DNA from 2 places in the Planococcus sp. SE5232 genome. Region 1 is predicted to be linked to the other one. Evidence: riboswitches for the same ligand, from Rfam matches in the RefSeq annotation. Region 1 holds a riboswitch; the other holds the start of a gene.
What was found. A riboswitch is a leader RNA that binds a small molecule or an ion and turns the genes downstream of it on or off. The one in region 1 is predicted to bind preQ1.
Positions count from the first base shown of each region.

Region 1 (15,680 bases):
TCTGGGTTCTGCTGTTTTCCATCCGGAAGGCTCGCGTGTCTCCTATATGGCGGCTGGGTCCAAGCGAGGCTTATCCCAGTCGATTTACCAGGTAGGGGGGAACTCGGGCCAGGCGCTTGCTCCACTGATCAGTGCTTTCATCCTCGTGCCGCTCGGCCAGATAGGCGCTGCCTTGTTCCTGTTTGTCGCTGCGCTCGGTATTTTTATCCTGACGAAAATCTCCATCTGGTACAAGCGGCAGCTGGAGCAGGAAAAGCTTCAGAAAGTGAAGAAAGTGTTATTGTCTTCTCTGCCGGAAATGACGAAAAAACAAGTAGGTATTGCATTGGCCCTCCTGATGATTATTATTTTTGCCCGTTCTTTCTACGTCACCAATATGACAAGCTTTTATATTTTCCACTTGATTGAATCTTATGGCCTGACAATTCAGCAGGGCCAGCTGTATGTGTTCCTGTTTCTTGGCGTCGGAGCGGCCGGTACCTTTTTCGGAGGGCCTATGGCGGATAAAATCGGCCGGAAGAACGTTATTCTTCTTTCCATCATCGTCCCGATTCCGCTTGCCGCTTTATTGCCGTACCTGCCGCTTTACGCTGTGCTGATTTTCCTGGCATTGATCGGATTTTTCATTATGCTGAGTTTTTCCGTCACGGTCGTCTATGCCCAGGAACTCGTGCCAAGCAAAATCGGCACGATGGCTGGATTGACCGTTGGCCTGGCTTTTGGCATGGGTGCGATCGGTGCTGTTGTCATCGGTATTTTAATGGATGCCATCGGTGTCTACGAAACGATGGTGGTTGTATCCTTCCTGCCGATTATCGGCTTGGTCGGCCTTTGGCTGCCGCGTGACCGGAAAATAGTCGCCGCTTCTTAAAGGGGAGTGTGGCCGTTGGAATGAGTTAAACGAGTAGAGGAGAATGCTGGATGACGAAAAATTTGCCGGAAGTGCCAACAGAAATAACAACGGAGCGTTTGCTGCTGCGGATGCCGATGCCTGGAGATGGAAAGGTGGTGAATGCAGCGATTCAAGCTTCACTTGAAGACTTAAAACCATGGCTCGGATTTGCGCAGGAAGAGCCGTCTCCAGAGGAAACGGAAATCAATCAACTGGAGTCGCATTTGAATTTCCTGAAACGGGAATCCCTTCGTTACCTGGTTTTTGATAAAGAGACAGGAAACTTTATCGGCTCTACTGGCTTCCACGCCATTGAATGGGATGTGCCGAAGATGGAAATCGGCTATTGGCTGGATTCGAGAGCGACCGGAAAAGGATACATGGCAGAGGCCGTTTCGGCATTGACCGATCTGGCTTTCACCACACTGAAATGCAATCGCCTTGAAATTCAATGCGACGCTGAAAACCTCAAAAGCCGCGCCATTCCTGAAAAGCTTGGGTTTATCCTGGAAGGGACGCTGAAGAATGACGAGCGCTCTGTGGACGGAAAACGCTTGACCGATACATGCATTTACGCAAAATTCGCTTGATGCGACCCAAAGAACAGGGGCTTTTATTATGAAGAAGCAAGACAAAGACAAAGATGCAGGTCTGAAGCCGTTCATTTCGCTGTTATTGACACTGAAGATTCCGAAGCTCGCACTTGCAGTGGGGTTGCTTGCCAGTTTAATTACGACGCTCGTCGGCCTGGTGGTCCCATTGTTGACGAAAAACCTGGTCGATGGTTTTTCACTCGACTCGCTCAGTGTTCCGTTGATTGCTGGAATCGGCGTTGCTTTTATCGTGCAGGCCATCATCAACGGGGTTTCGATTTACTTGCTGAGCATGGTGGGGCAGCGGGTAGTAGCAGGCTTACGGGAACGGATGTGGGCTCAGTTGATCCGGCTGCGCGTCAGCTATTTCGATCAGCACTCCAGCGGTGAAACGGTGAGCCGGGTCGTCAACGACACGGGCATTGTCCGGAATCTGATTACGGACCATTTTCCATCCTTTGTCACGGGCATCATCTCCATTATCGGGGCCGTGATCATTTTGGTCATTCTGGACTGGAAGATGACACTGGTCATGATGTTGGCGGTCCCGCTGACGATTGCGGTGATGATCCCTTTAGGGCGCCAAATGGCCAAGATTTCCCGGAATCTGCAGGATGAGACTGCGCATTTTACAGGCCATGTCCAACAGACGTTAGGGGAAATCCGTCTGATGAAATCCTCGACAGCTGAAGATACGGAAGAAACCAAAGGCGTACAAGGCATCCATAAATTGTTTGCGCTCGGCATGAAAGAGGCGAAAATCTATGCCTTGATTGCTCCGCTGATGTACTTGGTGGTCATGGTCGTCATCGTATCGATCATCGGCTACGGCGGAATCCGCGTGGCGAATGGGGAAATGTCCACAGGATCGCTGGTCGCTTTTCTATTGTATCTATTTCAAATCATCGTCCCGATGGCGACTTTTGCCCGATTTTTTACAGAACTTCAAAAAGTCAAAGGCGCCACAGAACGCATCATCGGCATTTTGGAACTGTCCTTGGAAGATCGGGAGCAGAAGCCGGACATGGATATTGCCGGTAAGGTGCTGAGAGTAAGAGGATTGAGCTTCGCCTATGAAAAAGGGGAGCAAGTCCTTGAAGATGTAAGTTTTGAAGCGCAGCCTGGGGAAATGATTGCATTTGCGGGACCGAGTGGCGGCGGGAAAACAACGGTTTTCGGCTTGATTGAGCGATTTTATGAGCCGTCATCCGGTGAAATCTCGATTGGAAATATCCCGATCAATGAAATTTCAATCGCTTCCTGGCGCGATCAGATCGGTTATGTCTCCCAGGAAAGTGCCATGATGGGCGGTACGATCCGTGCCAATCTGACCTATGGCTTGCCGGATCCTGAAACAATTTCAACCGAAGAGCTTTGGCGCGTGGCGCGTATGGCTTATGCGGAAGATTTTATCCGTGGCTTCGCTGATGGATTGGATACGGAAGTAGGAGAACGCGGCGTCAAATTGTCAGGTGGCCAACGTCAGCGGATCGCGATTGCCCGGGCTTTTCTGCGCGATCCGAAAATCCTGATGATGGACGAAGCGACTGCAAGCCTGGACAGCCAGTCAGAAGGCATTGTTCAGCAGGCGTTAAGCCGTTTGATGGAAGGGCGAACCACTTTGGTGATCGCCCATCGATTGTCGACGATTGTGGATGCGGATAAAATCGTCTTTATTGAAAAAGGGCGCGTCACGGGCATTGGCACACACCGGGAACTGACAGCTTCCCACTCCCTTTACCGTGAGTTTGCTGAACAGCAATTAACTTGACTGGATCACTTGACCTTGACGCAACGTCAAGGTGTAAGCTGGGTTTATCAGGAGGTGGTGAGATGGAATACACCGTACAAAAACTAGGGAATTTGGCTGGAATCAGTACAAGGACATTGCGCTATTACGATGAGATCGGGCTCTTGAAGCCGGCAAGAAAGAGCTCGTCAGGGTATCGGATCTATGGCCAGCAGGAAGTGGACAAGCTGCAGCAAATCCTTTTCTATCGTGAACTAGGCCTGGATTTGGAACACATAAAGAACATCGTCAACGATCCCGGTTTCAGCAGCTCCCAAGCTTTAGAAGAGCACCGGGAAAAACTTCACGCCAAACGACTGCAATTGGACCTCTTGATAAGCAATGTGGAAAAAACCATTTCTGCAACAGAAGGAGAGAGCATCATGGCTGATAAAGAGAAATTCCAGGGCTTTAAACAACAGCTGGTGGAGGATAACGAAAAGCAATATGGAGATGAAATTCGCGGCAAATACGGCGATGATCTAGTCGACCGATCCAACGTGAAAATGCTGAACATGAGCGAAGAGAAATACCAGGAGTTCATACGCCTGGAGCAGCAGGTACTGGACCAGTTGGCAAAGGCCCTCAGAACAGGCGACCCATCGAGCGAAGCGGCGCAGCAAACGGCTGATCTGCATCGCCGGTGGCTGGGCTTTACGTGGCCGACCTATAGCAAGGACGCGCATATGGGGCTTGCCGAGATGTATGTGGCAGACGATCGCTTTGCTGCCTACTATGACAAAGTAGAGCCGGGAGCTGCACAATTCCTGCGGGATGCGATTGAGGTCTATACGGCACAGCAATAACAGAAGGGAATTTTAACTGCGGACAACTCCGAAAACGGGTTGTCTGCATTTTTTTATGTCTGGATTGATTGTGGGTGGAGGTGTACTGGATTTAGATTTCAATGAACGTGCATAAATTCTAATAAGCGTGCGTAAGCTTTCCGGAACGTGCATAAAGCTGAAATCAGCCACAGAAATAGACTGTTGTATGGATCAAAGATGAAGTTATTGCAGCGGGAAGCCTCATTTTTAGCTTATCCGTCTCCACTTTTCGTGTTGTCCAGTTGCAAGTGCCTAGCTCTTCGGGTCATAAGCCAACCCGACTGCGTGGCAAAGAGCGCCACACTGCCGGTCTGTCGTATGCCTTTCAGAGCTGATCAGGCACTTTCACTTTTCGTGTTGTCCAGCTCCACCGGCCAACTCCTTGGGATGTAAGCCACGCTGGCTGTGCGGCTGAAAACATGCGGCTTCGCCAGAGCGTCTTACACCTGTCGGAGCTGAACGGCGTCTCCGCTTTTCGTGTTGTCCAGCTCCAGCAGCCAGCCTCTCGAGTCGCTTCAGCCTGACCGGCAATGGCAAAGAGTGCCATTACCGGTCAGGCTTCCAGCGCTTGTCGAGGCTTAACGGCCGCTTCCGCTTTTCGTGTTTACAAATTCATAACAATCATTTACACCCTTGTTATAGCAATTTTTTTTCAACTTGGTATACTGAAACCAATTAAAGCAGCTGCCAACGATTCGTTTTATTCGAAAAGGAGAGGTTTGCATGCACGGGAAGAAAAAGAAGGCGCCAATTGTAAAAGTCATGTCGTTCAATATTGCTCATGGTCTTGGGATGGATGGAATAGTTGATTTGGAGAAGACAGCTGAAGTCGTGGAAGATTCCTGTGCCACAATTATCGCCCTGCAGGAGGTTGACCGTTATTTTTCTGCCCGCAGTTCATTTGTCGACCAGGTGGAATGGCTGAGCCAAAGACTTGGCATGTATGCGGCTTATGGCGCCAATATGAATTTTGTGCCTGAGGATTCAGAGCGGCCGAATCGGCAGTACGGCAATGTGGTGCTAAGTAAATACCCGATCAAGTACGTAGAGAATCATTTGTTGACCCAGGTCTATTGCCCTTTCGGCAATAACGAGCAACGTGGAATTTTGGAAACCGTCATTGAAGTGGATGGCAATTACTTAAGCGTCTTCAATACGCATTTGGCGCTGAAGGATAGCGAACTCGCCGTCAGCATCGATGAAATTCTGGGGATTACAGGGAAAAGCCGTTTCCCGCGCATCATTGCAGGTGATTTCAATGCTTCTTCTTCAAACGTTCACATGCAAAAACTGACAAGCCATTTTGAAGATGCCTTCCTGCAAATGAAAAGAGGAGATGCCTATACGTATCCTTCTCCTTATGTGAACAACGAAACGGAAGAAGTTTTTTGGCCGGCGACCCGGATCGACTATATTTTTTCAGACAGTGAAGTTGAAGTTGTTCAGACAGCGGTTATTGAAACATCGGTTTCCGATCATTTGCCGATTGTGGCAGATCTGGTACTTGCTGGTGTTAAAGCGGGCAGTAAAGAGCGCGCACAGAAAGCACGCGCGAGAGTATAAGCAATTGCTCTTATAATCTACTATAACCATAAAAAACCGGAAGCTCTATTGGAGAGCTTCCGGTTTTTGGTGTCCGAAAATTTGTTTGCCGGATTGCATTTCACGTCTGCATACTTTGACCAACAAATAAACCAGCGGTGTATCCGCAGCAGCGACCAGTAATTTAAACAGGTATTGTGTGAAAATCATCCCGAGTAATGCGCTGGCGGGCATGGTTCCGTAAAAAGCAATGGAGATGAAAATGCTGGTATCGACCAATTGGCTGGTCATTGTAGAAGCATTATTGCGTACCCACAGCTTGGAATTGCCATGGCGCTGTTTCAGCTTGTGGAAAATGCTGACGTCCAGGTTCTGGCTGATGAAATAAGAGACAAGGCTGGCCAACGTCACCCGGAAGCCTGCGGAAAAAATCGTTTCAAAAGACTGCTGATCTGCAAAGAAGGGTGCAGACGGCAGATGGATGGCGAAGAAAATGAAAGCCAATGCGCAAAGCTGGGTGACAAATCCTGCTGTAACAGTTTGTCGCGCAGCTTCTTTGCCGTATACTTCCGCAATTGTATCTGTAATGGGGAAGGTAAAGACATAGACGATGACAGCCGCCGGCAAAACAGCCCATTCACCGATGCTGAACAACTTGACTGCTAAAATATTCGATAGGATCAATAGGCCGACAAATGCGCCGTTCAAGTAAAGTAACATTTGTTCGGCCCCTTAGCGATTGGTAATCGTTTCCGGATTCATGTCGTGGTTCATCATCCGGTACGATGCCATTTCTTCGTATTTTGTGCCTGGTTTGCCGTAATTTGTATAAGGGTCGATGGACAATCCGCCGCGCGGCGTGAATTTCCCCCATACTTCGATATAACGCGGGTCCATCAACTTGATCAAATCATTCATAATGATATTGACTACATCTTCATGGAAGTCTCCATGATTGCGGAAGCTGAACAGATAAAGTTTCAACGATTTGCTTTCCACCAGTTTTTTGTCTGGAATAAAGCTCAAGTAAATGGTTGCGAAGTCAGGCTGTCCTGTCTGCGGACAAAGCGATGTGAATTCAGGACAATTGAATTTCACGAAGTAGTCCCGGCTGTGCAGATTGTCGATCGGCTCCAAAATCTCCGGGTCGTATTCAAATTTATACTTGGTGTTCTGATTGCCGAGCAATGATAAATGATCGAGTGTATCTTCGTTTCTTCCTGCCATGAAAAACGGCCTCCTTTAGATGGCCGGCTTGAAAGAGGGCTATAAAAAACGGACAAAAGAAAAAGCCAAATCGCATGTGGATTTGGCTGAGTTTCGACAATCCATAGTTTTTTATAGAGGGTGAAATGCTATGAACCTCTCCCGTTGCCGGGTTATTTACTTTTCCTCATCTATCGTATAAGACTTGCTATTCGTTGTCAATCGGCCAATTTTGGTAAAATAACAGCAAGAAGATGGAGGCGATTGCGGCATGGGACATCATCATGAACATAATCATTTTGAAGCGGCAAGGGCCGGCAATAAAAAAGCATTGGTTCTGGCGCTCGCCATAACCGCCGGCATCATGGTGCTGGAATTTTTCGGCGGCCTATTTACGAATAGCCTTGCCTTGATTGCGGACAGCGGCCATATGTTATCGGATACCGTTTCACTTGCACTCAGCCTATCAGCGATCTGGTTTGCTGGAAAAGCAGCTTCTGCGAAAAAAACCTATGGCTATTTCCGCTTTGAAATCATAACCGCCTTCATCAATGGCGCGACCTTATTTGTCATTGCGGGCTTTATTGTTTATGAAGCCATCGAACGCTTTTATGAACCGCCGGAAGTACAAGGTGGCTGGATGCTGATGATTGCGGCAATCGGTCTCGCAGCTAATGGTTTAAGTGCGTGGGTGCTCAACCGCAACGCAGATGTCCAGGGCAACTTGAATATGAAAAGTGCCTATATGCATGTTATTGGGGATGCGCTTGGTTCAGTCGGTGCCATAGTGGCTGGTCTGTTAATTCTCTTATTTGACTGGACGCTGGCGGATCCCATCATTTCCGTATTGGTTGCTTTGCTGATTTTGCGGAGTGCCTGGGGGATTCTCAGAAATAGCCTCCATATATTGATGGAAGGCACGCCCCATACAATCGATGCACCAGAAGTGAAGAAACGGCTTCTTGGAATTGAAGGGGTATTGGATGTCCACGATCTTCACATTTGGACCATTACGTCCGGACTCAACCTGTTTACCTGCCATATCGATGTGACAGTCGAAGCAGATGAGCAAATAGTTCTTCAGGATGCGTTAAAGCTGGTTCATGACTATTGTGGAATCGAACATGCGACCATTCAGATTGAAAAACCGGAAACTGTGCACCACTCACTGGAAGTGTAACTTCGTGTACTCCAAGGCAACTGGATTTCGGCTATTCTATAGAAGAACAATCAGTATGTTTACCAGCAGTCAAACACGTTACTAAATTATAGAATCCTTATTTGTTCATGGTACACTAAAGCTAAAAGATAGGCAGAAAGGAGTGTCCAGGATGGCAGGAAATGAACAGCCCGGCTTGCAGGCGCAATCACTGAAATGGATAAAGGCACAGCTTGGAGAAACGGTAGAAATAACAAGCGTTAAGCCATTTAAAGGCGGAACGTCCTCCACCTTGTTTGAATTAGCTGTTCAAGAGAATGGAAATGTCCTCTCGTACGTTCTCCGATTTTTCCATAAAGCTGATTGGTTGGAAAAAGAACCTGATCTGGCAAAACACGAAGCAGATAGTCTTCAGTTCGCTGAACAAGCCGGCTTCCCTGTTCCTCACTTAATTGCTTATGATGAAACAGGAGAGGAGAGCGGGATGCCTGCCGTCTTGATGACGAAGGTGCCTGGTTCTGTGGTACTTCAGCCAGCAAATGATGAAAAGTGGCTGGAAGGCTTGGCAGCAGCTTTGGCTGAATTGCATCAAACACAGGCAGAAGGCTTTCCTTACGAATACTTTTCCTACAATAATGCGTTTTTATTGGAAAAACCCAAATGGTCGAAAAGACAGAACGATTGGATGCGTGCTTTTTACATTGTAGCCGGCAGCCGTCCCGCAGCTGAGGAATGTTTCATTCATCGTGATTTCCATCCAGCTAATGTGTTGTGGGAAAATGGGGAAATCAGTGCCATCGTGGACTGGGTGAATGCTTGTCGGGGGCCTGCAGGAATTGATGTCGGACATTGCCGGGTCAATTTGGCCCAGATGTACGGAATTTCTGTAGCCAATGATTTTTTGGCAGCTTATCAGCGCAATGCCGGCAGTCTATTCACATATGATCCTTACTGGGATCTGGTTTCGCTGACGGATATATTGGATGGTTCGCCAGTAGTGTATCCGGGATGGGAAGCTTTTGGCATGAAAGGCTTGTCTGATGAGTTGATGCGTCACCGTTTGGATGATTATTTATTGAGTTTGCTGGACCGTTTTGACGATTTTTAAGCGGAGTACGACGATACTTTCAGGTTTGATTTCCCCGATAAAGGCAATATATAGGATAAGTGAGTTTTTTGAGGAGGAAATCGGATGAAAGATCAACAACTGAAACAATTGAAAAAGCAATTGGAAGAACAAGTGGAATCTCTGGAAGAGCGTGTGGAGAATACAGAAGAGTTCGAGACTACTGAGCTTTCAAATTATGATAACCATCCTGCTGACAATGCTACCGATTTATACGATCAGGAGCGCGGCATGGCGTTGACACAGTTTAAAGAAGAAGAACTGGAGGAAGCGAAAGCAGCTTTGGCAGCAATCGAAGACGGCACATACGGCAAGTGCCCAGTTTGCGGAAAAGACATTCCGTTTGAGCGGCTGGAAGCGTTGCCGACTGCATTGACTTGCATCGATCACGCGGATCAAGTACCTGATCTGGAAAGCCGGCCGCCAGAAGAAGATGTGCTCCAAGCTTCCACAGCCCAGCCGGTTGAGAAGGAAGACAGTGCTGTTCGCGATTACCAGGACAGCTTTGAAGACGTCGAAGATTTCGGGTCATCTGATACGCCTCAAGATCAGCCAAATGAAGATCCAGAGGACTTCTTTAAAGATGATAAATGATATGGCCCCCTGCCGTTAGGCAAGGGGTTATTTATATACTGAGTTCATTTCCCGGGAAATAATAGGTGAGGAGAATAGGAATGGATAAATTGACAGAAGAGATTTATGAGTTGGAATGCAGTCACTTGAAGCCTGAGTTCCGAGTTTCAACAGAAAAGCTGGGCCAAGTGCTGGACGATGAGTTTTACGAATTTGGCAGTTCGGGCGGCATCATCAAGCGCTCGCATTATAATGGGAATCATCCGTTGAATCCGGATTCTATGGAAATAAAGTCTTTCGTTATGCACGAATTGGGTCCGGATGCGGTCCTGACCACCTATCAAGTCCATAATCACAAGACTGGAAAATTAACGAATCGAAGTTCAATTTGGAAAAAAAGACAACATGGCTGGAAATTATTTTTTCATCAAGGGACAGTTTCAACCGGTAAGGTGTTTCAATAAAGGCAAAAGAGGATATTTAGATAACAGAACTATTTTCGGCAAAGGAGGAAACCAATATGGAACATGCCATTGTTTTATTTGATGGAGATTGTAATTTTTGCGATTCAAGTGTTCAATTCATTATAAATCACGATCCGGCCGGCTATTATCAATTTGCTTCGCTGCAAAGTGAAGTCGGACAGGAACTTTCAAAAAAATATAAGGTGCCTGAGGATGTCGACAGTGTGGTTTTGATAAAAGATGGACAGGCATATGTGAAATCTGAAGGTGCTTTAATGATTTCAAATCATTTAACCGGTCTTTGGAAGCTGGCCTATTACCTGAAACCATTCCCACGCGCGATCCGTGACGGAGCGTATGATATAGTAGCCAAAAACCGTTACAAGGTATTTGGCAAGCTGGACAGCTGCATGCTGCCGCCGCCTCATATCCGTAAACGTTTTTTAGATAAGTAAGAGAGTAAAGGTGGAAGCGCCTCTGTAGATTTGAGAGATATTAAACAAACTAGTGAAGTTTGAATAACTAAAATAAACAAAGCCCGAATCCGGAGTCAGTTCCGGTTCGGGCTTTGTTTAATGAATGAAACAGTGCTCAATAGAAATTAGAGATCCGCCAATACTGGCTGGCAATCGGTCCGGCCATATAGGCCAAGCCTTCACTTTCGGTCTGATGAATTTCCATCCATTCACCATCATCGAGCTTTAAGTACACTTCATGATTTGGTGATTGGTCATGTATTCCGATAATGTCATAACTGCCGTCCCGGTAAAAGGCAGCAGATACTTCATAATCGATATTCGGCGAAGTGGTGATCGGGTTTCCGATACTGTGCTTTAATGTGACGGAAACTTTATGGCCTGTTTCTTCAATCTTTTCCAATTCGATTCCTTCAGAAGAAGCTACGTCCGCCTTACTGAATTTTTTTCGCCAATTGTATCCGATGGTGGGACCGACATCCTTATCGTACTCGAATGACGACTCTTCTTCTTTCAAGTCAACAGTGAAACTCACTTGTGTACGGTAATGCAGTGAGTCCGGATCGAACTCCCGGCCGTCACCTTGGAAATAAGGGAAAGGCGATAAGAGATTCGGATTTTTTAATATCAGCTCAGGCAAGAAGGTGTTGTAGCGGAACTGCCAGACTGGATAGATTTTTGGTTTTTCCTCATCAGACAATAATGAATCCAAAGGAGCGATTTTTTTAGTCAGCCAAAACTCTTCCATGGCCGCTTTCTCCTTTGACGAATTCCAATTCAGCGTGCCAAAAATTTTGGCCAGAGTGAATTTTTCTTCACTGAAACGCTCTTCGGATTTTGCTACAGGACGTTTTCCGCGAATCCAGTAGGTGAATTCTTCATTCATGGGCACTTGGCGGTCGGTGTATTGATTTCTTTCGACAGTTTCAATAAATTTTCCGTTGCAGTAAATATCGAATTGGGTAATGCCTTCAATTTCTCCCCATGCTAAAGAAATCCGGCTTTTAGAAACGATGGTTGTCAGCACAATTTCTTCCAAGCGGTTAATGCTGTCTTTTTTTCGGTTTTCCGTTCCCGTATGCAGCTTGATCTTATCTGTCCAACTTCCTGAAGCGTCCAACCGTTCAAGGGTATAGGTATACAATTCGCCTTTTTTTAATCCTTCATCTTTAAACAGATTTTGAGTGCCGGTATAAACAATCTGTTCATCTCTTTTTACCCGGCAGACATCTTCTGTATCAGTCCATCTAAAATAAATCATTGTTTCGGATTGTTCCAATACCAAAATATCCATTTCGTTTGCCATTTCCCCACCTCCACATGCTATTGTTATGCATATACCCTTTTTAACAAAAGAATGAACCCGTTATTGAAGGAGCGAAATATTTGTTACACAAATTAAATGTAGATTTAAGTATTTTAACTGTATAATTAAGGTAGTAATATAGGCATATTCGGTTTTTATTTATTTTCCAAGCGGATAACATGCAGCTTGCATACCTTTTTTTCTATTGCGTATCTTTACATAATAATTATTTACTCATCGATTTGAATCTTATCAAGAAAATATAGAGAACAAAGAGATTGAACAAAAGGGATGGGGGAATGGCAATGGATACTATTCAGAAGGCAAGAGCTTTCAGCAACTTTGATGAGGCGGCGGCTTATATTCTACAGCTGCTGAGTAAGCAAATTGGGATCAATTCCTTATTTATCGCCAGAAATGATGGGACAACAAACCACATTATTAAAGTTCGCAACTCAGAAAAAGAATTGGTCGAAGAAGGCAGTTCCATGCCTCTTCCTCACTCCTTTTGCAGCTTGAGCATCAACCATGGTCCGAAAGCATTGGTTATTGAGGATGTCTCTAAAAATGAGATGACCCGTTCTATGGACATTGCAGCAGATTATGGACAAGGCACCTTTGTCGGCGTTCCGGTTTATTATAACGATGGCACTGTTTACGGCACTATTTGCGGATTGGATGATCAATACTATCGGCTTTCTGAAGATCAGCTCTACACATTTGAAATGATGTCGACATTATTGACTTATGTGCTGGAACTCGAGAAAGCCAATCATCAGATTCAAACATTGACTGCTCCGATTGTCCCCGTCACTAAAGGGGTGGCCATCGTTCCGGTAATCGGAGAAATTACGGCACCGCGTGCACAGGTGATCATCGAGCACGTTCTGGAACAATGCGGCAAAGAGCCGATGGAGTATTTGATCATCGATGTTTCAGGGGTTTTGCAGATCAACACTGTCGTTGGGGAATACTTGCTGAAGCTCGTGAATATCCTTAAAATAATTGGCGTAACACCGGTCATCACAGGAATTCAGCCTTTTATGGCGTTGAAGGTTCCTCATTTTGCGGCTGCACTGAAAGGTGTATTAATTGAAGCCAATTTGGAATCGGCATTAAAGCAGCTGGGCTTTGTATTAATAAAAGACTGCAAAGAAAAATCAGACTCCCTGTGAAGGGAGTCTGATTTTTTATTGGATAAGATTAGTAGTCCAATTTATTGTGGCTTTACCCTTCGGGGCGACTAGCTTTCCTTATCAAAAAAGACATGCTTGAGTTCCCAGGAATCGCCGATTTCGAGTAAACCGAAGGAATACTGTTCCTGCCTGCGCTTGTCGGTTGGGGAGCCGGGATTGAACAGGGTGACCCCTTCGACTTCCCGCATAACCGGGGTATGGGAATGTCCGAATACGATGATGTCGACATCATCATTACTGAAGCTGTCAAAAGCCTGCTTCTCAGTAGGTTTTCGGTCACTGTCGCCATGGACCACACCGATGGTTAAATCTCCGAACGTGAGAATCTTTTTCCGGCCAAACTTTTCGAGGATGTCCCATGGATCGACATTGCCGGTGACGCCATCAATTTCTGCATATGCCGCCAGTTCATGGTAAACATCCATCGTCTGCCAATCGCCGGCATGGATGATGAAGTCAGCTTCCTGACATGCATCCACTAGCTGTTGGGGCAATTTCTTGGCGCGGAATGGAATATGTGTATCTGAAACAATAACAATCTTCTTCATCTGAACGCCTCCAGTCAAATTCTTTCTTTCACTTTACCAAATAAACCCTCTGACGTCGAAAGCCAACTGTCAGGATTACATTTCCAATAAACAGGGAAGTAAAGAGTATAGGACGACGAAGATAATCGGAGGGATATTCATGAAAAAGAATACTACCAAAAAATTTGTTTATACAGGAGCCGCAATGGCGGGCAGCCTTCTTTTGTTGACTGCCTATAAAAAGAACCAAGCAAAAAAGGTCTGGGTTTATGAAGATAATGACATGAGAAACAGTGTAACGGTCGATCAGGAAGAAAGCGTCAATGCTGATATGGATGAAGCGGAAATCGGGTTGACCCAATTGGATTCTGCTTATCGCTCTGAATGGCAGGCAAATGGCTTTCCTCAAACCCATAAAGCAATGAAAGAACTGAAAGAACTGGAAAGCAAATAAAAACAAGGTCTCAGTTTTGATGCTGGGGCCATTTTTTTGATAGCTTCATTGAAAAAATCGTTAAGGAGGAAGTCGTATGGTGAATGAAAGAAAAATTGTTTGTTACATCGCGGCTAGCTTGGACGGGTATATCGCAACTGAAGACGATTCCCTCGAATGGCTTTTCAAGACAGCGGGGGAAGAAGAAGGAGGCGCTGGATACGACGAATTCATGGAGACCATCGATACAGTGGTTATGGGACGCAGAACCTATGATTGGGTAATGGAAGCTGAAAAAGGGAAATTCCCTTATCAAGACATGGAAAGTTATGTCTTTACTTCTTCTTCCGCAGAAGAAAACCCTTATGTGAATTTCACGAATCAGGACATCTCCAGCTTCGTAAAAGATCTCAGAGAGAAACCTGGAAAGGATATTTGGGTGATTGGTGGGAGCAAGCTGCTTCATAGTTTTTTGAAAGAAGATTTGATTGATGAATGGATCATTTCGCTCGCTCCTGTCCTTATCGGAAAAGGAATACCATTGTTTCAAGAGCAGGACGTTGAGCGCCGCTTGAAGCTTAAGTCGGTAAAATCATATGGGCAATTTGCGCAGCTGCATTACGGAAGATTATAGGGAAAGACAACAGGCGGTCGAGGATTTCTCGGCCGTCTTTTGCTTTGCTTCAATCAGGACATTCACCTCTTTTTATAATAATAAGAGAAAGTACCTAATTTCTAGAGATAAAAAACCCTTATTTTTTGCATAAAGACAATAAACTATTACTTTTGGTCATTTTATCGACAGAATTTGAGTAGTTACGAGGGATTGAATTCTTATAATTCCAATTATATACTATTAAGAAGAATCATTTGTAGATTCTTGGAATAGAAGGGAGAGAAAGCATGAAGAAATTAAAAGTATTGGTATTCGCTTTATTTACAGTTCTATTCTTAGGGTTTTCTCAAACCTCCGCAGAAGCACATTCTCCAGATTTGTATGAAGGGGTAGCTGGACAGGATGTGTCAGAACTTCAAGCAACCTTGAAAAAACTGGGCTACTTCCAGACGGCACCTACAGGTTATTATGGATCTATCACTAAAAATGCAGTCATTCAGTTCCAGCGTGATTTCAATGTTCCTGCTACTGGTTTTACAGGTCCGTTGACACGAGCGAAACTTTCGGATGTTGATATGATGGCACGTGTCGTACACGGAGAAGCACGTGGAGAAAACCATACAGGTCAAGTAGCGGTAGCAGCTGTTATCCTGAATCGTATCGATTCTTCCCTATTTCCCAATAGTACATACAATGTCATTTTTCAGCGTAACGCGTTTACTGCTGTAAATGACGGGCAGTACAAATTCAAGCCGAACGCTTCAGCTTATCAGGCTGTGAAAGAAGCTGTAAAGGGCTCAGATCCATCACTTGGTGCAACGTATTATTACAATCCAAGCGGCGTGACGGATACGTGGATTTTCTCGCGTACAACTATCACGAAAATCGGCAAACATGTATTTGCAAAATGATTTCAAGCATCGCCCTGAAAAAACAGGGCGTTTTTTTATGGAAT
Region 1 covers NZ_JBOGCP010000004.1:329,763-345,442, reverse strand. Annotated here, with positions in the region: gene ACRC6Q_RS15220 (MFS transporter) at 1-871, shown strand, start outside; gene ACRC6Q_RS15215 (GNAT family N-acetyltransferase) at 922-1,482, shown strand; gene ACRC6Q_RS15210 (ABC transporter ATP-binding protein) at 1,511-3,256, shown strand; gene ACRC6Q_RS15205 (MerR family transcriptional regulator) at 3,319-4,080, shown strand; gene ACRC6Q_RS15200 (endonuclease/exonuclease/phosphatase family protein) at 4,825-5,664, shown strand; gene ACRC6Q_RS15195 (queuosine precursor transporter) at 5,710-6,363, opposite strand; gene queF (preQ(1) synthase) at 6,376-6,870, opposite strand; PreQ1 riboswitch class I at 6,968-7,015, opposite strand; gene ACRC6Q_RS15185 (cation diffusion facilitator family transporter) at 7,121-8,029, shown strand; gene ACRC6Q_RS15180 (phosphotransferase family protein) at 8,181-9,116, shown strand; gene ACRC6Q_RS15175 (TraR/DksA C4-type zinc finger protein) at 9,201-9,728, shown strand; gene ACRC6Q_RS15170 (DUF4440 domain-containing protein) at 9,809-10,171, shown strand; gene ACRC6Q_RS15165 (thiol-disulfide oxidoreductase DCC family protein) at 10,228-10,626, shown strand; gene ACRC6Q_RS15160 (DUF3238 domain-containing protein) at 10,763-11,953, opposite strand; gene ACRC6Q_RS15155 (STAS domain-containing protein) at 12,259-13,128, shown strand; gene ACRC6Q_RS15150 (metallophosphoesterase family protein) at 13,197-13,697, opposite strand; gene ACRC6Q_RS15145 (hypothetical protein) at 13,837-14,130, shown strand; gene ACRC6Q_RS15140 (dihydrofolate reductase family protein) at 14,207-14,743, shown strand; gene ACRC6Q_RS15135 (cell wall hydrolase) at 15,013-15,636, shown strand.

Region 2 (15,680 bases), on a different contig from region 1:
TCCACGGCCCGGACCTGTCAGAATATCCTGGTCTCTCGCATACTTCATGAAATCTGCAACAATCAGGAAATAATCGATAAAGCCCATCGTCCCGATCACCGACAGTTCATAATCCAGTCGTTCCTGGTAGCTTTGTGAATAGCCTGGAACCCGCTCTTCCAACCCTGATTTGCAGAGTTCTGAAATAAAAATTGCTTTATCGGTTTCTGCCGGCAACGGAAACACCGGAAGCAGTTGGCGGTCCATGGGAATCGTCACCTGGCAGCTCTTCAGCATTTGGGCCGTACGCTCCAGCCATTCCGGTTGATCGGCAAACCAGGTTTCGAACTCCTGGCGGCTTGGGACATATGCATGGGTGTGCTCAGGCTTTTTCCTTTCCGGATCATTCATCTTCAGGCCTTGGCCGATTGCGGATGCCACTTCATAGGCAAAGGCATCCTGCTGATGCAGATAACGGCTTTCATGCGATGCGATGATCGGCAGTTCTGCCTGATCACAGAGTTCGGCAAATGCCTGTTCCTGTTCAGATGAAATCCCACCAGGCCGCTCTAAACTTCCGAATGCTGCTGAACCAAACAACTCTTTTATGTATCGGAATACAGGACTGCGATCTGTCAGCAGCCATTCGGGTTTGTTTGGAACCACGCAAATCAAGCCGTTCCGATAGGCTTTCAGCCATTGTTCCGGTATCGCCTCTTTATCTCTTGTCGAAAGGGCGCTGGAAATCTTCAACAGATTCCCGTAGCCGCTATTCGACTGAGCATAGAAAACCACCGGATACTGCTGTTCTTCAAACTCGATAAATGCCGAAAGGCCGATCACCCCATGGATGCCGGCACGGCGGCACGCTTCCCAAAATGGGAGAATGCCATATAGTTTGGTGTTGACGATTGCGGCTGAAGCGGCTCCCTGCTCTTTCAAATACGGGAAAAGTTCGTCAAGGCGCACCGTGCTTTTCAGCAAATCAGCCGATGTGCTTATATGCGGATAAACCATTGACACTCTACTCCCTTCTTAGTTTGCAGCAGCACAGATTTCAGCGAGGCGCTCGATTACCCGGTCAGCTTCCTGCCAGGAATAAGCCGTTGCCCCGGAAGCCATCGGATGGCCACCGCCGCCGAATTCCTTCGCCAATGTATTGATGATTGGGCCTTTCGAACGCAGACGCACACGAATTTCCGTATCTTCTTCTATTAAAATGACCCAGGCTTTCATGCCTTTGACATTACCGAGTGAGCCCACAAGTAAAGAGGTATCGGTCGCCGTAACATCAAATTCCTTTAAAATGTCTTTGGTGATTTTGACGTGGGCAGCGCCATTTTCATCCATTTTGAAATTCTGGTACATGTATCCCTGCAAATGCAATAAGTTACGGTCCATTTCATACATGCCATTATGCAATGCATCGCGGTCGAAATCGTATTTGATGAGTTCGCCGGCAATCGCAAAGGTCTTTTGCGTTGTGCTTGGGAATAGGAAGCGACCGGTGTCACCGATAATTCCTGCATACAATAAACGCGCCGCTTTTGCAGATAAGGTCCATCCCTCGTTTTCCCGGCCATATGTATAGAGATCATAGATCAATTCAGAAGCGGAGCTGGCTGTCGTGTCGACGGATACAATATCACCGTAGACATCGTCATTGGGATGGTGGTCGATTTTGATGAGTTTAGCGCCTCTCTTATAACGCTGATCGTCGATTCGCTCGGTGTTTGCGGTATCGGTCACAATCACCAATGCCCCTTCAAAGTCCTGATCCGTTACGGTATCAGGAAAATCCAGAAAGTCCATCGTGTAATCATGTGCGCCGGCACCCAAAATACGCTTATCCGGATAATTCTGTTCCAATAGATATTTCAATCCCAACTGGGAACCATAAGCATCCGGGTCTGGCCGTACATGACGGTGAATAATGATGGTGCTGTATTGCTTAATTGTGTCGACGATTTGACTGTTCATTTCCGAGTTCCTCCATTTATAAGGAAATCCATTCGCAATTTTGCTCAGTTCTCAGTACAATGATAATGAGTTTTGGAATTCAGGAGGTCCTTATGTTAATATTCGTTGTTTTAATCATTGTATCATTTGTCATTTATTTTTATAACAAAACAAAGCAATTCCGGACACGCAGCGTCTTGCCAATCCGAAAGAAATGGTATGCCGCACGTGCGTCCATGGCTCTAGGAAGTTTTGTCACCTTTTTTGGAATCAACCAGCTGTTCGTTTTCCAATCAACAATTACGTACATCGTTTCAGCCATTTTCATCGTACTCGGCTTGGCGTTGGTATACTACAACTACAAAGCAGCAAGGCATTACCACGTATTCCTTGAAGAAGAAGCAGACTTGAACCCTTAAACGCCTTTCTTTGCACATAAGAATGCTCAAGCAGGAGCTGGACTCGTTTACCGAGTCCGGCTCCTGCCTTTTTAATGTTATCTATTGATTCCGCTTGATTTAGATTAACGATCCAATAGTTGGAAAGTCAGCATCGCCTTGCCAACGATTTCGTTTTCCAAGGAAACGTCCACTTCGACTTTTGCGGATTTTCGGCTTATGTCCAAAATATTGGGCCTGACGAACACCAGTGCATCCAATTGAACCGGTTTCAGGAAATAGATTGCAATATTTTCCAATACACTATCCTTCCGGTTTCTTGTTTTTAAGGCCGCTCCTGCCGCCTCTGTCAGAATCATTGTATATGCGCCATGGGAAATCGATCCATAGGCATTGGTCATTTGAGGCGTGACACGGAACTCCAGGATCAACTTATCGCTTGCCTGCTGGTGAAGCTGACTTTTGATGATATCGTCAATCGTTTCACCCTGTTGCGGCTGCCGTTGTGCGGTTTGTATCGCCTTCAGCACATCCTGCCTGCTGATGACCCCTTTCAGTTTGCCGTGATCATCCGCTACCGGCATTAAGTCGATGCCTTCCCAGATCATGCGGTGCCCCGCCGCCGCGACACTTGTCTGCATAGAGACGGTAATCGGATCTTTGGTCATCGCCTTTTCCACCAATTCAGTAGGCGGATGGCCAATCACATCCCGAGACGTGATGATGCCTACAAGTTTATTGGCTTGATCGACCACAGGGAATCCACCATGCGTCGTTTCTTCATTCAGGTCATGATAGCGGCTGATCGGATCTTTCAGATTCAAATGCGCCGTCACTTCCAATGGAATTAAAATATCTTCAATCAAAAGAATCTCTTTCTTGATCAACTGATCATAAATCGCCCGATTGATCATCGTCGCTACCGTAAAAGTATCGTAGCTCGTCGAAATGACCGGCAACTCAAATTCGTCCGCCAGTTTTTTGACCTGTTCGGACGCTTCAAATCCACCCGTCACCAACACAGCTGCTCCGGCACGAAGCGCGTACTCATGTGCTTTATAGCGGTTGCCGACAATCAGCAGATTGCCCGCCTCTGTATAGCGCATCATATCTTCCAGCTGCATGGCTCCGATAACGAATTTGTTGAGGGATTTATGCAACCCGGCTCTGCCGCCCAATACCTGACCATCGACGATATTGACGATTTCCGCGTAAGTCAGACGTTCGATATTCTCTTTTTTCTTACGTTCAATCCGGATCGTCCCGACACGTTCAATCGTCGACACCAAGCGTTTGGTTTCCGCTTCTTTAATCGCACGGTAAGCAGTACCTTCACTCACCTGCAGATCTTTCGCAATGCGCCGCACCGAAATTTTCTCGCCCACTGCCAAAGTCTCAATATAATCCAATATCTGTTCATGTTTAGTCGCCATGATTTCACCCATTCTTTCTACGTTCCTGTACATTCTAGTGTAGCATAATTACAAGAAATGTGGAGACGGGCGTTCTGGTCCGACAGGCGTAAGACGCTCTGGCGAAGCGGCGTTTCTTCAGCCGCACAGTCAGAGTGGCTTACGTCCCGAGGAACAGCCCGTCGCAACTGGACAATTAAAAATGTGGAGGTGGCCGTTCAGTTCCGACAGGCATAAGGCGAATCGGCGAAGTGGCGCTCTTTGCCGCACAGCCGAGTTGACTTATGTCCCGAGGAATTGGCCACCGCAACTGGACAATACGAAAAGTGGAGACGGGCGTTCTGGTCCGACAGGCGTAAGCCACTTTGGCGAAGCGGCGTTTTTTCAGTCGCACAGCCAGAGTGGCTTACGTCCCGAGGAACAGCCCGTCGCAACTGGACAACTAGAAATGTGGAGACGCACAATAAAACTCACTCTAGAAAACACAAAACCCGAAAAGCCTCGACTCTTCGGGTTTTCTGCCTATTATAATTCGATGCTGCCACCTGGCTGCAGGATGTTCACTTCTGCGCCTTTAATCATTGATTTGAAATGCTCAGGATCCTGCTTGATCGGCGGGAAGGTATTGTAATGGATCGGCACAACCACTTTCGGCTTCAATAATTCCACCGCGTAAGCCGCATCTTCCGGTCCCATTGTGAAAAAGTCGCCGATTGGCACAAATGCCACATCGATATCGTTGCGTTCCCCGATGATCTGCATGTCACCGAAGACTTCAGTGTCACCGGCATGGTAAATCGTTTTGCCTTCCGCTTTAAAGAGGATTCCTGCTGGCATGCCGCCATATACCACTTCGCCTTCTTCAGTCGTATAAGAAGAACTATGGAAAGCTTTTGTGAACTTCACTACACCAAAATCGAATTCATGGGCCCCGCCCAGATTCATACCGGTTGCATTCAATCCCTGGCTGCCCAAATAATTGGCAAGTTCGACCGGAGCCACTACTTGTGCATTATTGCTCTTTGCCAATTCAACCGTGTCACCGACATGGTCGTTATGGGCATGTGTCAATAGAATGGCAGTAGGCTTTTCATCGGCAACTTTTAAATCTGTCAATTCGTTGCCGTTGATGAACGGATCAATGAGAATCGTGTGTTCTCCAGTTTTGATTTTTACAATTGAATGTCCGTGATACGAGATGTGCATGAAATCCCTCCAATGATTTTTTTAACGATCGATGAAGAAAATGAATTATTCCTTCCTATCTCTATAATAGCAAGCTTGAAGAAATCACTGCAGGCAAGAGTTTGGCTGAATACCGTTAGAAATATGCTTCAGCTATGAAATGACGGTGTCAGCGCAATTTCCTTTATCCACTGGAAGTGATGAAGCTTACTAATTCAACTCACATAGCTGTTTTATACCCTGATTTTTGATATGCTACACATGTAGAGGAGGAATACATATGACCAAAATCAAGCAATTACAGAATTATTTGAAGGAACAATCGATTGATGCAGCGTTCATCACAGATCCCTTTAACGTCTTTTACGTGAGCGGTTTCCAGAGCAATCCGCATGAGCGCCTGTTGGGTGTCATGGTTTTCGCTGAAGCTGAGCCGTTCCTGATCTGTCCGAAAATGGAAATGCCGGATGCAAAGAATGCCGGATGGACCGGCGAAATCGTCGGCCATGAAGACACGCAAAATTCCATGGAGATCTTATACAACACTGCCCAGTCCCGCGGAATTGAATTGAGCACCATGGCAATCGAAAAAGCGCATATGACGGTGGACCGTTACGACGCCATCCTATCATTGTTCAGCTCACTGAAAATTGTCCAGTTGGATGATCAGCTGAATGCGATGCGCGTCATCAAGGACGATGCCGAATTGGAGATTTTGCGTGAAGCGGCGGCATTGGCTGATTACGCCATTGAAGTTGCGGCCAAAACAATCAAAGAAGGCATCACGGAAATTGAAGTGATGACGGAAATCGAATTGGCCTTGAAAAAACGCGGCGTCACCCATATGTCGTTCGATACGACCGTGTTGACAGGAGATAAAGCTGCCTCACCGCATGGCAAAACCGGGGACCGCAAATTGCAGAATGGCGATTTGGTTTTATTCGACCTCGGCGTTGTCCATAAGGGCTATTGCTCAGACATCACCCGCACATTGGCGCTCGGCGAACCCGGCGAAGAACAGAAAGCCGTCTACGATATCGTCTTACAGGCTGAAACGGCAGCACTCGAAGCAGTCAAGCCTGGCGTTACGGCAGCTGAACTCGATCAGATTTCACGCAAAGTCATTGCCGATGCAGGATATGGCGAGTACTTCACACACCGCCTGGGTCATGGTCTCGGTATTTCTGTGCATGAGTTCCCTTCAATCCATGGCGCCAATCCGATGAAGATGGAAAAAGGAATGGTCTTCACTTTGGAGCCCGGCATTTATGTTCCTGGAAAAGTCGGCGTCCGCATCGAGGATGACGTAGCAGTAACTGACAACGGCTATGAAGTTTTGACGAAGTTCCCGAAAGAACTTCAGATCATCAACAATTAATAGCAAAAGCGGCATCGGAAAAATCCGATGCCGCTTTTTTGTTTATCAGCCCAATATGTCGTCGACTGATTTGTATTCCAGTCCCTGGTCGACGGCCACTGCCTGATAGGTGACATGGCCGCTTAAGGTATTGACTCCTTTTTTCAAAGCTTCATTGGCAAGGACTGCCTGTGCAAATCCTTTATTGGCAATCTGCACGGCATAAGGCACAGTCACATTCGTCAAACCGATAGTGGATGTCCGCGGAACCGCTCCCGGCATATTCGCTACGGCGTAATGGACAACTCCATGCTTCACGTATGTCGGCTCATCATGCGTCGTGATGCGGTCGCTGGTTTCAAAAATCCCGCCTTGGTCAATCGCGATATCCACTACGACAGAGCCCGGCTTCATGGATTTGATCATGTCTTCCGTCACCAACTTCGGTGCTTTAGCTCCGGGAATTAAAACCGCTCCAATGACCAGATCCGCATTCTTTACAGATTCTGCTATATTCAAGGGATTGGACATCAACGTTTGGACATCCTGCCCGAACTGGTCATCCAATTGGCGCAGCCGATCCGGATTCAAATCCAGAATCGTCACATTGGCACCCATGCCAATTGCCACTTTTGCAGCATTGGTGCCCGCCACTCCAGCTCCGATAATGGTCACATTTCCGCGTCCGACCCCTGGAATTCCACCAAGCAGAACCCCTGCTCCACCGTGTATCTTCTCAAGGAATTGGGCTCCGATCTGTGTCGACATCCGACCGGCCACTTCGCTCATTGGCGTCAGGAGTGGCAAGGAACTATTAGGCAATTGCACAGTTTCGTATGCGATTCCTGTCACTTTCGCATCCAACAGCGCCTGCGTCAATTCCTTTTCAGGAGCTAAATGCAGATAGGTGAACAGGATCAGCCCTTCCCGGAAGTAACGATATTCATCTGCTTCGGGTTCTTTGACCTTCATGACCATTTCCTGCGCCCACGCCTCATCGGCGGACTCAACGATGACTGCTCCAGCAGCACTGAAATCTTCATCTGTAAATCCTGAACCCAGCCCGGCTCCCGATTGTATAAATACCTCATGTCCATAAAGCTTTAAGTTGACCACTCCAGCTGGAGTCATCGCTATTCGGTTTTCGTTGTTTTTCACTTCTGTCGGTATACCAATTCGCATCTCGAAACCCTCCATTTTGTGTTGGTTGGAATCATTTTCTGGGAATTGAAGTTTTCTGAAATTACTATCATTTTAACAGACTGGACCAGTTTCTGCCCTCATTTCATACTTTTCTCCTCTTCTCAGTCTAGTTTGACGGGAGAATAGTCGCCATTAATTAGACAAAAAATTCTTGAAATTAACTTCAATTCAGCAGGAACTTCAAAACTTATAGCGAATGGTTACAGTGAGAGACAAAAGGAGGAATTTAAGATGACATTAAAGTACAGTCAAATTCTTGTTGCAGTAGATGGATCAAAAGAAGCAGAATGGGCATTCAAAAAATCAGTCGGCATTGCCCAACGGAACAACGCAACATTAAACTTGGTAAATGTAATCGATACCCGTTCATTTGCAGCAATCGAAGCTTATGATCGCTCCATTGCTGACCGCGCTCAGAAATTCGCAGAAGATTTATTGGATGAATACAAAAAAGAAGCTTTAGCCGGCGGTGTTGAAAAAGTGAACATCGTAGTCGATTACGGTTCTCCAAAAACGATGATTTCAAGAGATTTAGCTCAAAAAGTGGAAGCTGACCTTATTATCTGTGGTGCTACTGGATTGAATGCTGTTGAACGTTTCTTGATCGGCAGTGTTTCCGAGCACATCGTCCGTTCCGCAAAATGTGATGTGTTGGTGGTACGTACTGAAGAAGCTCAGAACGATGCACCGAAAGAATATTATTCTGAAGACAAATCAGGCAAACCTGAAAATTTCTAAACCAACTAAACAAAAGCCCTTCACATTCGTGAAAGGCTTTTTTACATATCAGGAAGATTTTACTTTAATGACGATTTTTCCACGTGCATGATGGGATTCACTTAGTTCGTGGGCATCTTTCAACCCCTGTTCGGTAAAATCAAAAACATGGCCGATTGAAGGCTTAAATTCACCTGATACATAGAGATTAGCCAGCTTTTGCAATTGTTCACCGCTGGGCTCGAGCCAAAAATCACTGGCCGTCACGCCATGCTCTTCAGCCTTTTCAGCAGAAGGCTGACCGGCAATCGAAATCAATTTCCCGCCTTTTTTCAGGACTTTAAAACTTTTTTCCAGAATTTCTCCACCCATGGTATCCAATACCGCATCAAAATCCTCCAGCAATTCGCTGAATTCCTCTTCCCGGTAATTGATGACCCGGTTGGCTCCGAGAGATTTCACCAGTTCATCATTTTTATCGCTCGCCGTGGTTGCTACATAAGCTCCAATGCTGTTCGCAATCTGTATGGCCATACTGCCGACTCCACCTGCTCCGGCGTGAATCAACACTTTGTCGCCTTTTTTCAATTCTGCAAAGTCAACAAGGCATTGATAAGCAGTCAACCCAGTCAGTGGAATTGCTGCGCCTTCTTCGTAAGACATGCTCTCCGGCATATGGGCAAGCAGGTTTTCTTCAACCGGAACAAATTCAGCATACGTTCCTTGCCGTGTTGTAGCCGGTCTTGTAAAGACCCGGTCTCCTACACTGAAGTTCTTCACCTTGGCGCCGACTTCGGCAATGACCCCTGCTGCATCCCATCCTAAAATAATCGGGAATTCCCATGGCAGCATCTCTTTCAGGTAGCCTTCACGCAATTTCCAGTCGATCGGGTTTATGGAAGTCGCGTGGATTTCAACCAGCACCTGATTTTCATTGATGGTCGGCTTTTCCACTTCCCGTTCTTTCAATTGTTCACTGCCTCCGTAATTATCGATGACTATCGCTTTCATCTGACATCTCCCCTTCCGTTATTATCAAATATACCCTTATCTCCAAATAGTACTCATCAAAAAAACTGGAGATGTCTGGAGAATAAAACAATTTATTCCGTTTCCATTAAGATGGTATTCATTCCATCTTCAGGATCACAGCCTTCCAGCACATAAACCAGTTCCGTTTCAGAAGTTAATAGGATGATTGAATTGCATTGTCTGGTTATTACTTCTCCTGAACCGAATTCGTCTTCTCTGGAATCCTCCACTGATTCAATCTCATTGCCATTGTATGTCAGATCCTGATAGATCGGATCCCCTTCTGTTGTGTAGGTAATCACCCTAACCGCATCCTCTTCTCCACTTACCGTATTTTCATAGAACTGGTATAAGCGATCTCCATTTGTCACATCTCCATGTGTGTTTTCAATAATGTCCGCTTCATCAAAGGATTTCCGGTCGCATGCAACTCCCATCAACAGCAACATCGATACCAGTACTGCCAGGATTTTTTTCATCTCCACACCTCCCGTTGCAGATTAGACGCTTTTGTCGTAGAAAGATTACAGAATGCCCGTTGCTCGGTGCCCTGGTTCTTCAGTCTTGCGGAAGCCAAGTGCTCCCTTTACGGTCCAATATGTTATCATTAATGCTGTTCGCTAAAAGAGGTTCGCAAACTCCCTCTCTAAAAAACTAAGGAGTGTTTCAGATGAAAAATGAAAAAGCAGTTGTCGTCTTCAGTGGCGGCCAAGACAGTACCACTTGCCTGTTTTGGGCAATCAAGAACTTCAAGGAAGTTGCAACCGTAACGTTCGATTATGGCCAGCGCCATTTAGCTGAAATCGAATGTGCCCGGAAAATCGCTGACGAACTTGGCGTTTCCTTCAAAGTATTGGATATGACTTTGATCAATCAATTATCCGCTAACGCTTTAACGCGCGATGACATCGAAGTCACAGCAGAAGAAGGCGAATTGCCTTCCACGTTTGTGCCTGGCAGAAATCATCTGTTTCTGTCTTTTGCGGCCGTTTATGCAGATGCCATCGGTTCGCGGCATTTGATCACCGGTGTCAGCCAAACGGATTTCAGTGGCTATCCCGATTGCCGCGACACCTTTATCCGGTCATTGAATGTTACTTTGAACTTGGCGATGGATAAGCAATTCATCATCCACACGCCGTTGATGTGGCTGGACAAGTCCGATGTTTGGGAGCTTTCTGATACCTTGGATGCCCTCGATTTCGTCCAGGAAAAAACCTTGACTTGCTATAATGGCATTCCGAGTACTGGATGCGGTGAATGTCCCGCCTGCATCTTACGCAATGAAGGACTAGCCCGCTACCAAACGAAAAAAATGGCAGGTGCTGTTAAGTGATGCAGCAATTTTATCCACAAGCCAGCCATGATTACCAATTCGAGCTCAATAAAGACCTGCATTTTTCTGCAGCTCACTTTATTCCAAGCGAGGATGCCGGAAAATGCCGGATGATGCACGGCCACACCTACCATCTCAACATCACCATTGCCGGAAATGAGCTCGATGCGACCGGATTCCTGATTGATTTCAAATTAGTGAAAGAATTGATCCATAAGAAATACGACCATAGTGTCCTGAACGACCATCCGGAGTTCAGGACTAAATTTCCGACCACGGAGCTTCTTGCCCAACAGGTTTGGCTGTCGATCCAAGAAGTATTGAAAACGAGAAGCAATCAGCCAAATTGCCTGCAGGTCATCGTTCGCGAAACACCGACAAGCTATGTGGTCTACCGTCCGCGCAAGGGGGACTTATGATGAAAATTCCCGTAATGGAAATCTTCGGTCCCACTATTCAAGGAGAAGGCATGGTCATGGGCCAAAAAACCATGTTCGTGCGCACTGCCGGATGCGATTATTCCTGTTCCTGGTGTGATTCGAAATTCACCTGGGACGGGACAGGCACCAGCATCTCCAAACAGCCCGCAGAAATTGTCGAAGAATTGATCCAAATCGGCGGCGAGGCGTTTTCCCACGTCACCATCTCCGGCGGCAATCCGGCTCTCCATAAAGGCATCGGTGAATTGGTCGAGCTGTGCCACGAGCAGGGCTGGAAAGTTGCTGTTGAAACACAAGCGTCCATTTGGCAGGATTGGCTGATCGACATCGACGACATTACTTTATCGCCGAAGCCACCCAGCTCTGGCATGAAGACGGATTTCTCAAAGCTTGATTTCTATATGGAGAATCTGCAAAATGCCAATGTCAGCCTGAAAGTCGTTATTTTCGACCAGAATGATTTCGCCTATGCAGAAAGTCTCCATCAACGTTATCCAGCTGTCCCATTCTTCCTGCAGACCGGCAATGACGACACCGCCACTACGGATAACGCGCAATTAGTAACTGATTTGCTCCAGCGGTATGAGCAATTGATCGACTACCATGTGCGTTCGCCGATCATGAACGATGCGAAGGTTTTGCCGCAATTGCACACCCTCGTTTGGGGCAATAAACGCGGCGTTTAATTTAATAGTTGATTGCTTCTTCTTTCATCTGTTGAAAGAAGAACTATACATCCACGTTTCAAATTGAGCCAGTCAGGATAAATGGAAAGACCCCAGCCAAACTTTTCACTAAGTTTTGGTGGGGTCTTTTCATGCTACGCTTTTTTGACAAATTCAGACTTCAGTTTCATTGCGCCAAAGCCATCAATCTTGCAGTCGATGTTATGGTCGCCTTCAACCAGGCGGATGCTTTTCACTTTCGTACCGATCTTCAATGTCGAGGAACTGCCTTTGACTTTCAAATCTTTGCTGACAGTGACGGCATCTCCATCCTTCAATGGCGTGCCATTTGCATCTTTGACAAGCTGTTTTTCTTCAGTATTTTCCTTGTCAGCAATCAGGCTCCACTCGTGGGCACATTCCGGACACACCAGCAGACTGCCATCTTCATAAGTATATTCAGAATTGCACTCAGGACAATTCGGCAAAGTTTTCATTTGTTTTCCTCCAGCAGATCTTATGCTCTATTGAGCAATCGGCAGACCGGTCTTTTTTTCCAGTATACCAGAACCAGCTGTTGTCCGGCAGTCATTATTTGACGATCAGCACTGGGCAACGGACCTGATTGACGACTTTATGGCTGACACTGCCCAACACCATTTCAGATATTGGATTCAACCCTCTGCTGCCGATGACCACCAAATCAAAATTCCCGTCGTTCGCCACTTCAATGATGACCGGCGCCGGCCGCCCATGCATAACCTTTGTTTCGTAAAAGACTTTTTCGCGGTCTAAAGCTTCTCTGACAGGTTGGGTTTTTTTCTTCCGGGATAATTCAAACTCTATCGAGCCCCCGTCATGAAATTTTTCATTGCTGTCTTCATCGAAATCGGAAACGTAAAGAACGGTCACTTCCACGCCTTTTATCAAAGACGCCAGTTGTGCGGCTTGTTTGCCTGCCCGCATCGAATTCTCTGAACCGTCTACGGCCACTAAAATCTTTCGATACATATGATCCACTCCTTCGACTGTTTTTTCCGCTCCATGGCGAAAAGTCTTCCATACTTAATACTATTCGACTTTTCTGTCAATTACCCTTTATCTAAATAAGCCGGACTATTGATCTTTCCCTCCCGAAGTTCGATAGCCAAGTCTTTGCGGTGCAGCTAAGGGAAAAGGGATGTATAATAATTTTTTTCACACAAATAAAAACAGGTGATCATGAGCATCACCTGTTTTTGCTTTAAAATTTTATTTTACCTGCTTATAAGTCAAGGTTTTACCGGTAAATCCGAACAACACTGTCAGTATCGGCGACAGCAGGCAAAAGAATGCGAACGGCAGATAGTCGAGCGTCGAAACGCCGATGACTCCTGTAATGAAAATTCCGCAAACACTCCATGGGACAAGCGGATTGACCACGGTGCCGGCGTCTTCCATGACACGGCTCAAGTTTTTACCGGCCAGCCCCACTTTGTCATAAGGTTCTTTAAAGGCCTGCCCTGTCAGCAGAATCGACAGGTATTGCTCACCGATCAGAATATTGATACCGATTGCCGTCAAGGCAGAAGCAGCGATGACAGACGATACTTTTTTCAGCAAACTTTCCACTTTGGCCAACAAACACTGGACGATCCCCAGCGTAAACAGCAAACCGCCCATGCTGAGCGCCAGCAGCACTAAAGCTACGGTGAACATCATGCTTTCCATTCCGCCACGGGACAGGAGGGAATCGATTTCCGCTATGCCGGTGGTTGATGCGTATCCACTGAACAGAACTGTAAAAAGTTCAGAAGCTGTAGAAGTCTGATGAAAAAAAGAAATAAGGATTGCCGACGCCGAGCTCAAGGCCAGCGTCATCAAAGCCGGTATTTTCATAAGCGTCAAGAAGATCAGCACAACAAGCGGAATGATCGTATACCAATGAATCATCCCAGTGGCCAAGAGCCCTTCCTTAAAGATGGCTACGTCCTGGACACTGGCACCTTCAGTTTCAGGTGACAGAAAAGCAAACAAGATCAAGGTGATCACAAAAGCGGGAATCGTCGTCCACCCCATATTACGGATATGTTCGAACAGGTCCACTCCGACAATCGTCGAAGATAAATTTGTTGTATCCGACAACGGCGACATTTTATCTCCAAAGAAAGCACCGGAAACAATCGCACCTGCCGTGATGGCAAGCGATAGATCCATCGCTGTCGCCATGCCGATAAAGGCTACACCAATCGTTGCGACAGTCGTCAGGGAACTGCCGATGGACAAACCGATCAACGAGGTCACGATGAAGACGATCGCATAGAAGAAGGTCATGGAAATCAGTGTGAATCCTGTAAAGATCAACGTTGGAATGGTGCCGCTGATCATCCAGCTGCTGATCAGGATTCCGATGAAGAAAAACAGGAAAACAGCGCTCATACCTGCTCCTGCTCCTTCCACCAGTCCTTTTTCCAGCGTACGATACGAGACTTTTTTCGATAAGCCATAGCCGAACAGCAGCAGAATCGAAATCAGGATGGGGATATGCGGAACCGATTCATACTTGATGATGCTGACACTGATCATTAGAAAGATAATGCCAGTTAGAAAGATGGCTTCTGAAAACCTTGGCGTGATGACTGATTTGATATTGTGCATGACAATCTCTCCTTTTCTATCTATAAAAAAAAGAGAAAACCTCCCATCCCCATAAAGGGACGAAGGTTTTCTCCGCGTTACCACCCAATTTGATGCTTTGACTGAACAAAACATCCACTTCTTTACGTGACGATCAAACTGATGGTGTATTTCATCCAATTTGCTGCCTGAATTCACACCTGCCATCCAGTCTCTTGCTGCTGCGCACAAATTGCCTACTAAATCATCGATCGAATTATATATGAACTAAATAGCTGGAAAATCGTTTTTTAAAAACTCACTTGCCTAATCGTTTTTAAAAGTATATTGAAATAGATTCTACCAGTTCCCTCCCACAAGTCAATACTTTTCAAGAAAAATTTGATTTCACCATCTGGGATTTTGCTAACCGGTCATAAAGTGATTGTTTGTTTTTCGTCAAGATGAAATACAGCGACACCGGAAAAGTGACCAACAGGAATCCCGTCAGCTGAGCGATGGGCCGAGAAGCTTGAAACAATTCCTCAAGTGACGGAATCAAAAACAGCGAAACAATCATCACCAACAGCAGATACCCAAAAATCAGCAGATAATCAACAGCAAAAGCCTTAAGGCGAAGCCAGAATCCTGCATACATCAGAGCCCTCCTCACAGACAGTTCATGTCACCGTTTGGATCGTTATCCCGCTTTCCAATGAGCCGGCTTCGACAGTAAAGCAGGAACCTTCGTCTGGTCATCTCCTTTTGCGGAATTCACTTGCATTTGAGTTAAATAGATACTGCCTGTCAAATCGGCTCCAGACAAATCGGCTCCCCGCATATCCGCTCCGATGAAATCCGAGTTCCTCATATCTGCATTTTTAAAATCCGCTCCGATCAGGTAAGCGCCTCTGAATGTCGAGCCTTTCAGATTTCTCCTTTGAAATTTTGCCCCAATCAAATCCGCTCCCTGGTAATGCGGTCCTTTTTTGCGGTTATTCCTTTTGTTGAAGCGTCCGGACGCAAGCCGGACTTCTTCGCTGACCTGACTCAGCAAGTGATTGATATCCATGCGGTACTCAGGCAAATCCACAGCCACTAATTCTTCTGCTGATGCAAACGTCAGTTCATCAACCGCATCCCTGCTTTTAAGCAGCGCATTCTGCAATTCCAGGTTTTCACAGCGTTCTATCGCCTGTGTCAAATACAGCAGCATTTCCTGCAATTGCTGCATGACCGGCAAGAGCTGGAACATCTTTTGGGCTGACTCCGGATCACCTCTCCAACTGATGCCGCCGAATGTTTGCTGCGAAACTTTTTGTCCTGCTCCGAGGCAATCGAATACTGTACAACCGCTGTAGCCCGAGAGCCTTAAATTTCGATGGATACTGCAACGGAAATC
Region 2 covers NZ_JBOGCP010000006.1:9,332-25,011, forward strand. Annotated here, with positions in the region: gene dnaE (DNA polymerase III subunit alpha) at 1-996, opposite strand, end outside; gene ACRC6Q_RS17120 (DHH family phosphoesterase) at 1,015-1,959, opposite strand; gene ACRC6Q_RS17125 (YtpI family protein) at 2,052-2,357, shown strand; gene ACRC6Q_RS17130 (DRTGG domain-containing protein) at 2,462-3,769, opposite strand; gene ACRC6Q_RS17135 (metal-dependent hydrolase) at 4,274-4,954, opposite strand; gene ACRC6Q_RS17140 (M24 family metallopeptidase) at 5,214-6,311, shown strand; gene ald (alanine dehydrogenase) at 6,357-7,472, opposite strand; gene ACRC6Q_RS17150 (universal stress protein) at 7,725-8,231, shown strand; gene ACRC6Q_RS17155 (NADP-dependent oxidoreductase) at 8,280-9,221, opposite strand; gene ACRC6Q_RS17160 (DUF4362 domain-containing protein) at 9,314-9,721, opposite strand; PreQ1 riboswitch class I at 9,863-9,906, shown strand; gene queC (7-cyano-7-deazaguanine synthase QueC) at 9,913-10,578, shown strand; gene queD (6-carboxytetrahydropterin synthase QueD) at 10,575-10,997, shown strand; gene queE (7-carboxy-7-deazaguanine synthase QueE) at 10,994-11,704, shown strand; gene ACRC6Q_RS17180 (zinc ribbon domain-containing protein YjdM) at 11,839-12,180, opposite strand; gene ACRC6Q_RS17185 (universal stress protein) at 12,275-12,694, opposite strand; gene nhaC (Na+/H+ antiporter NhaC) at 12,935-14,320, opposite strand; gene ACRC6Q_RS17195 (hypothetical protein) at 14,670-14,936, opposite strand; gene ACRC6Q_RS17200 (pentapeptide repeat-containing protein) at 14,979-15,680, opposite strand, start outside.
Region 2: another riboswitch for preQ1. It lies ahead of queC (7-cyano-7-deazaguanine synthase QueC); the one in region 1 lies ahead of queF (preQ(1) synthase).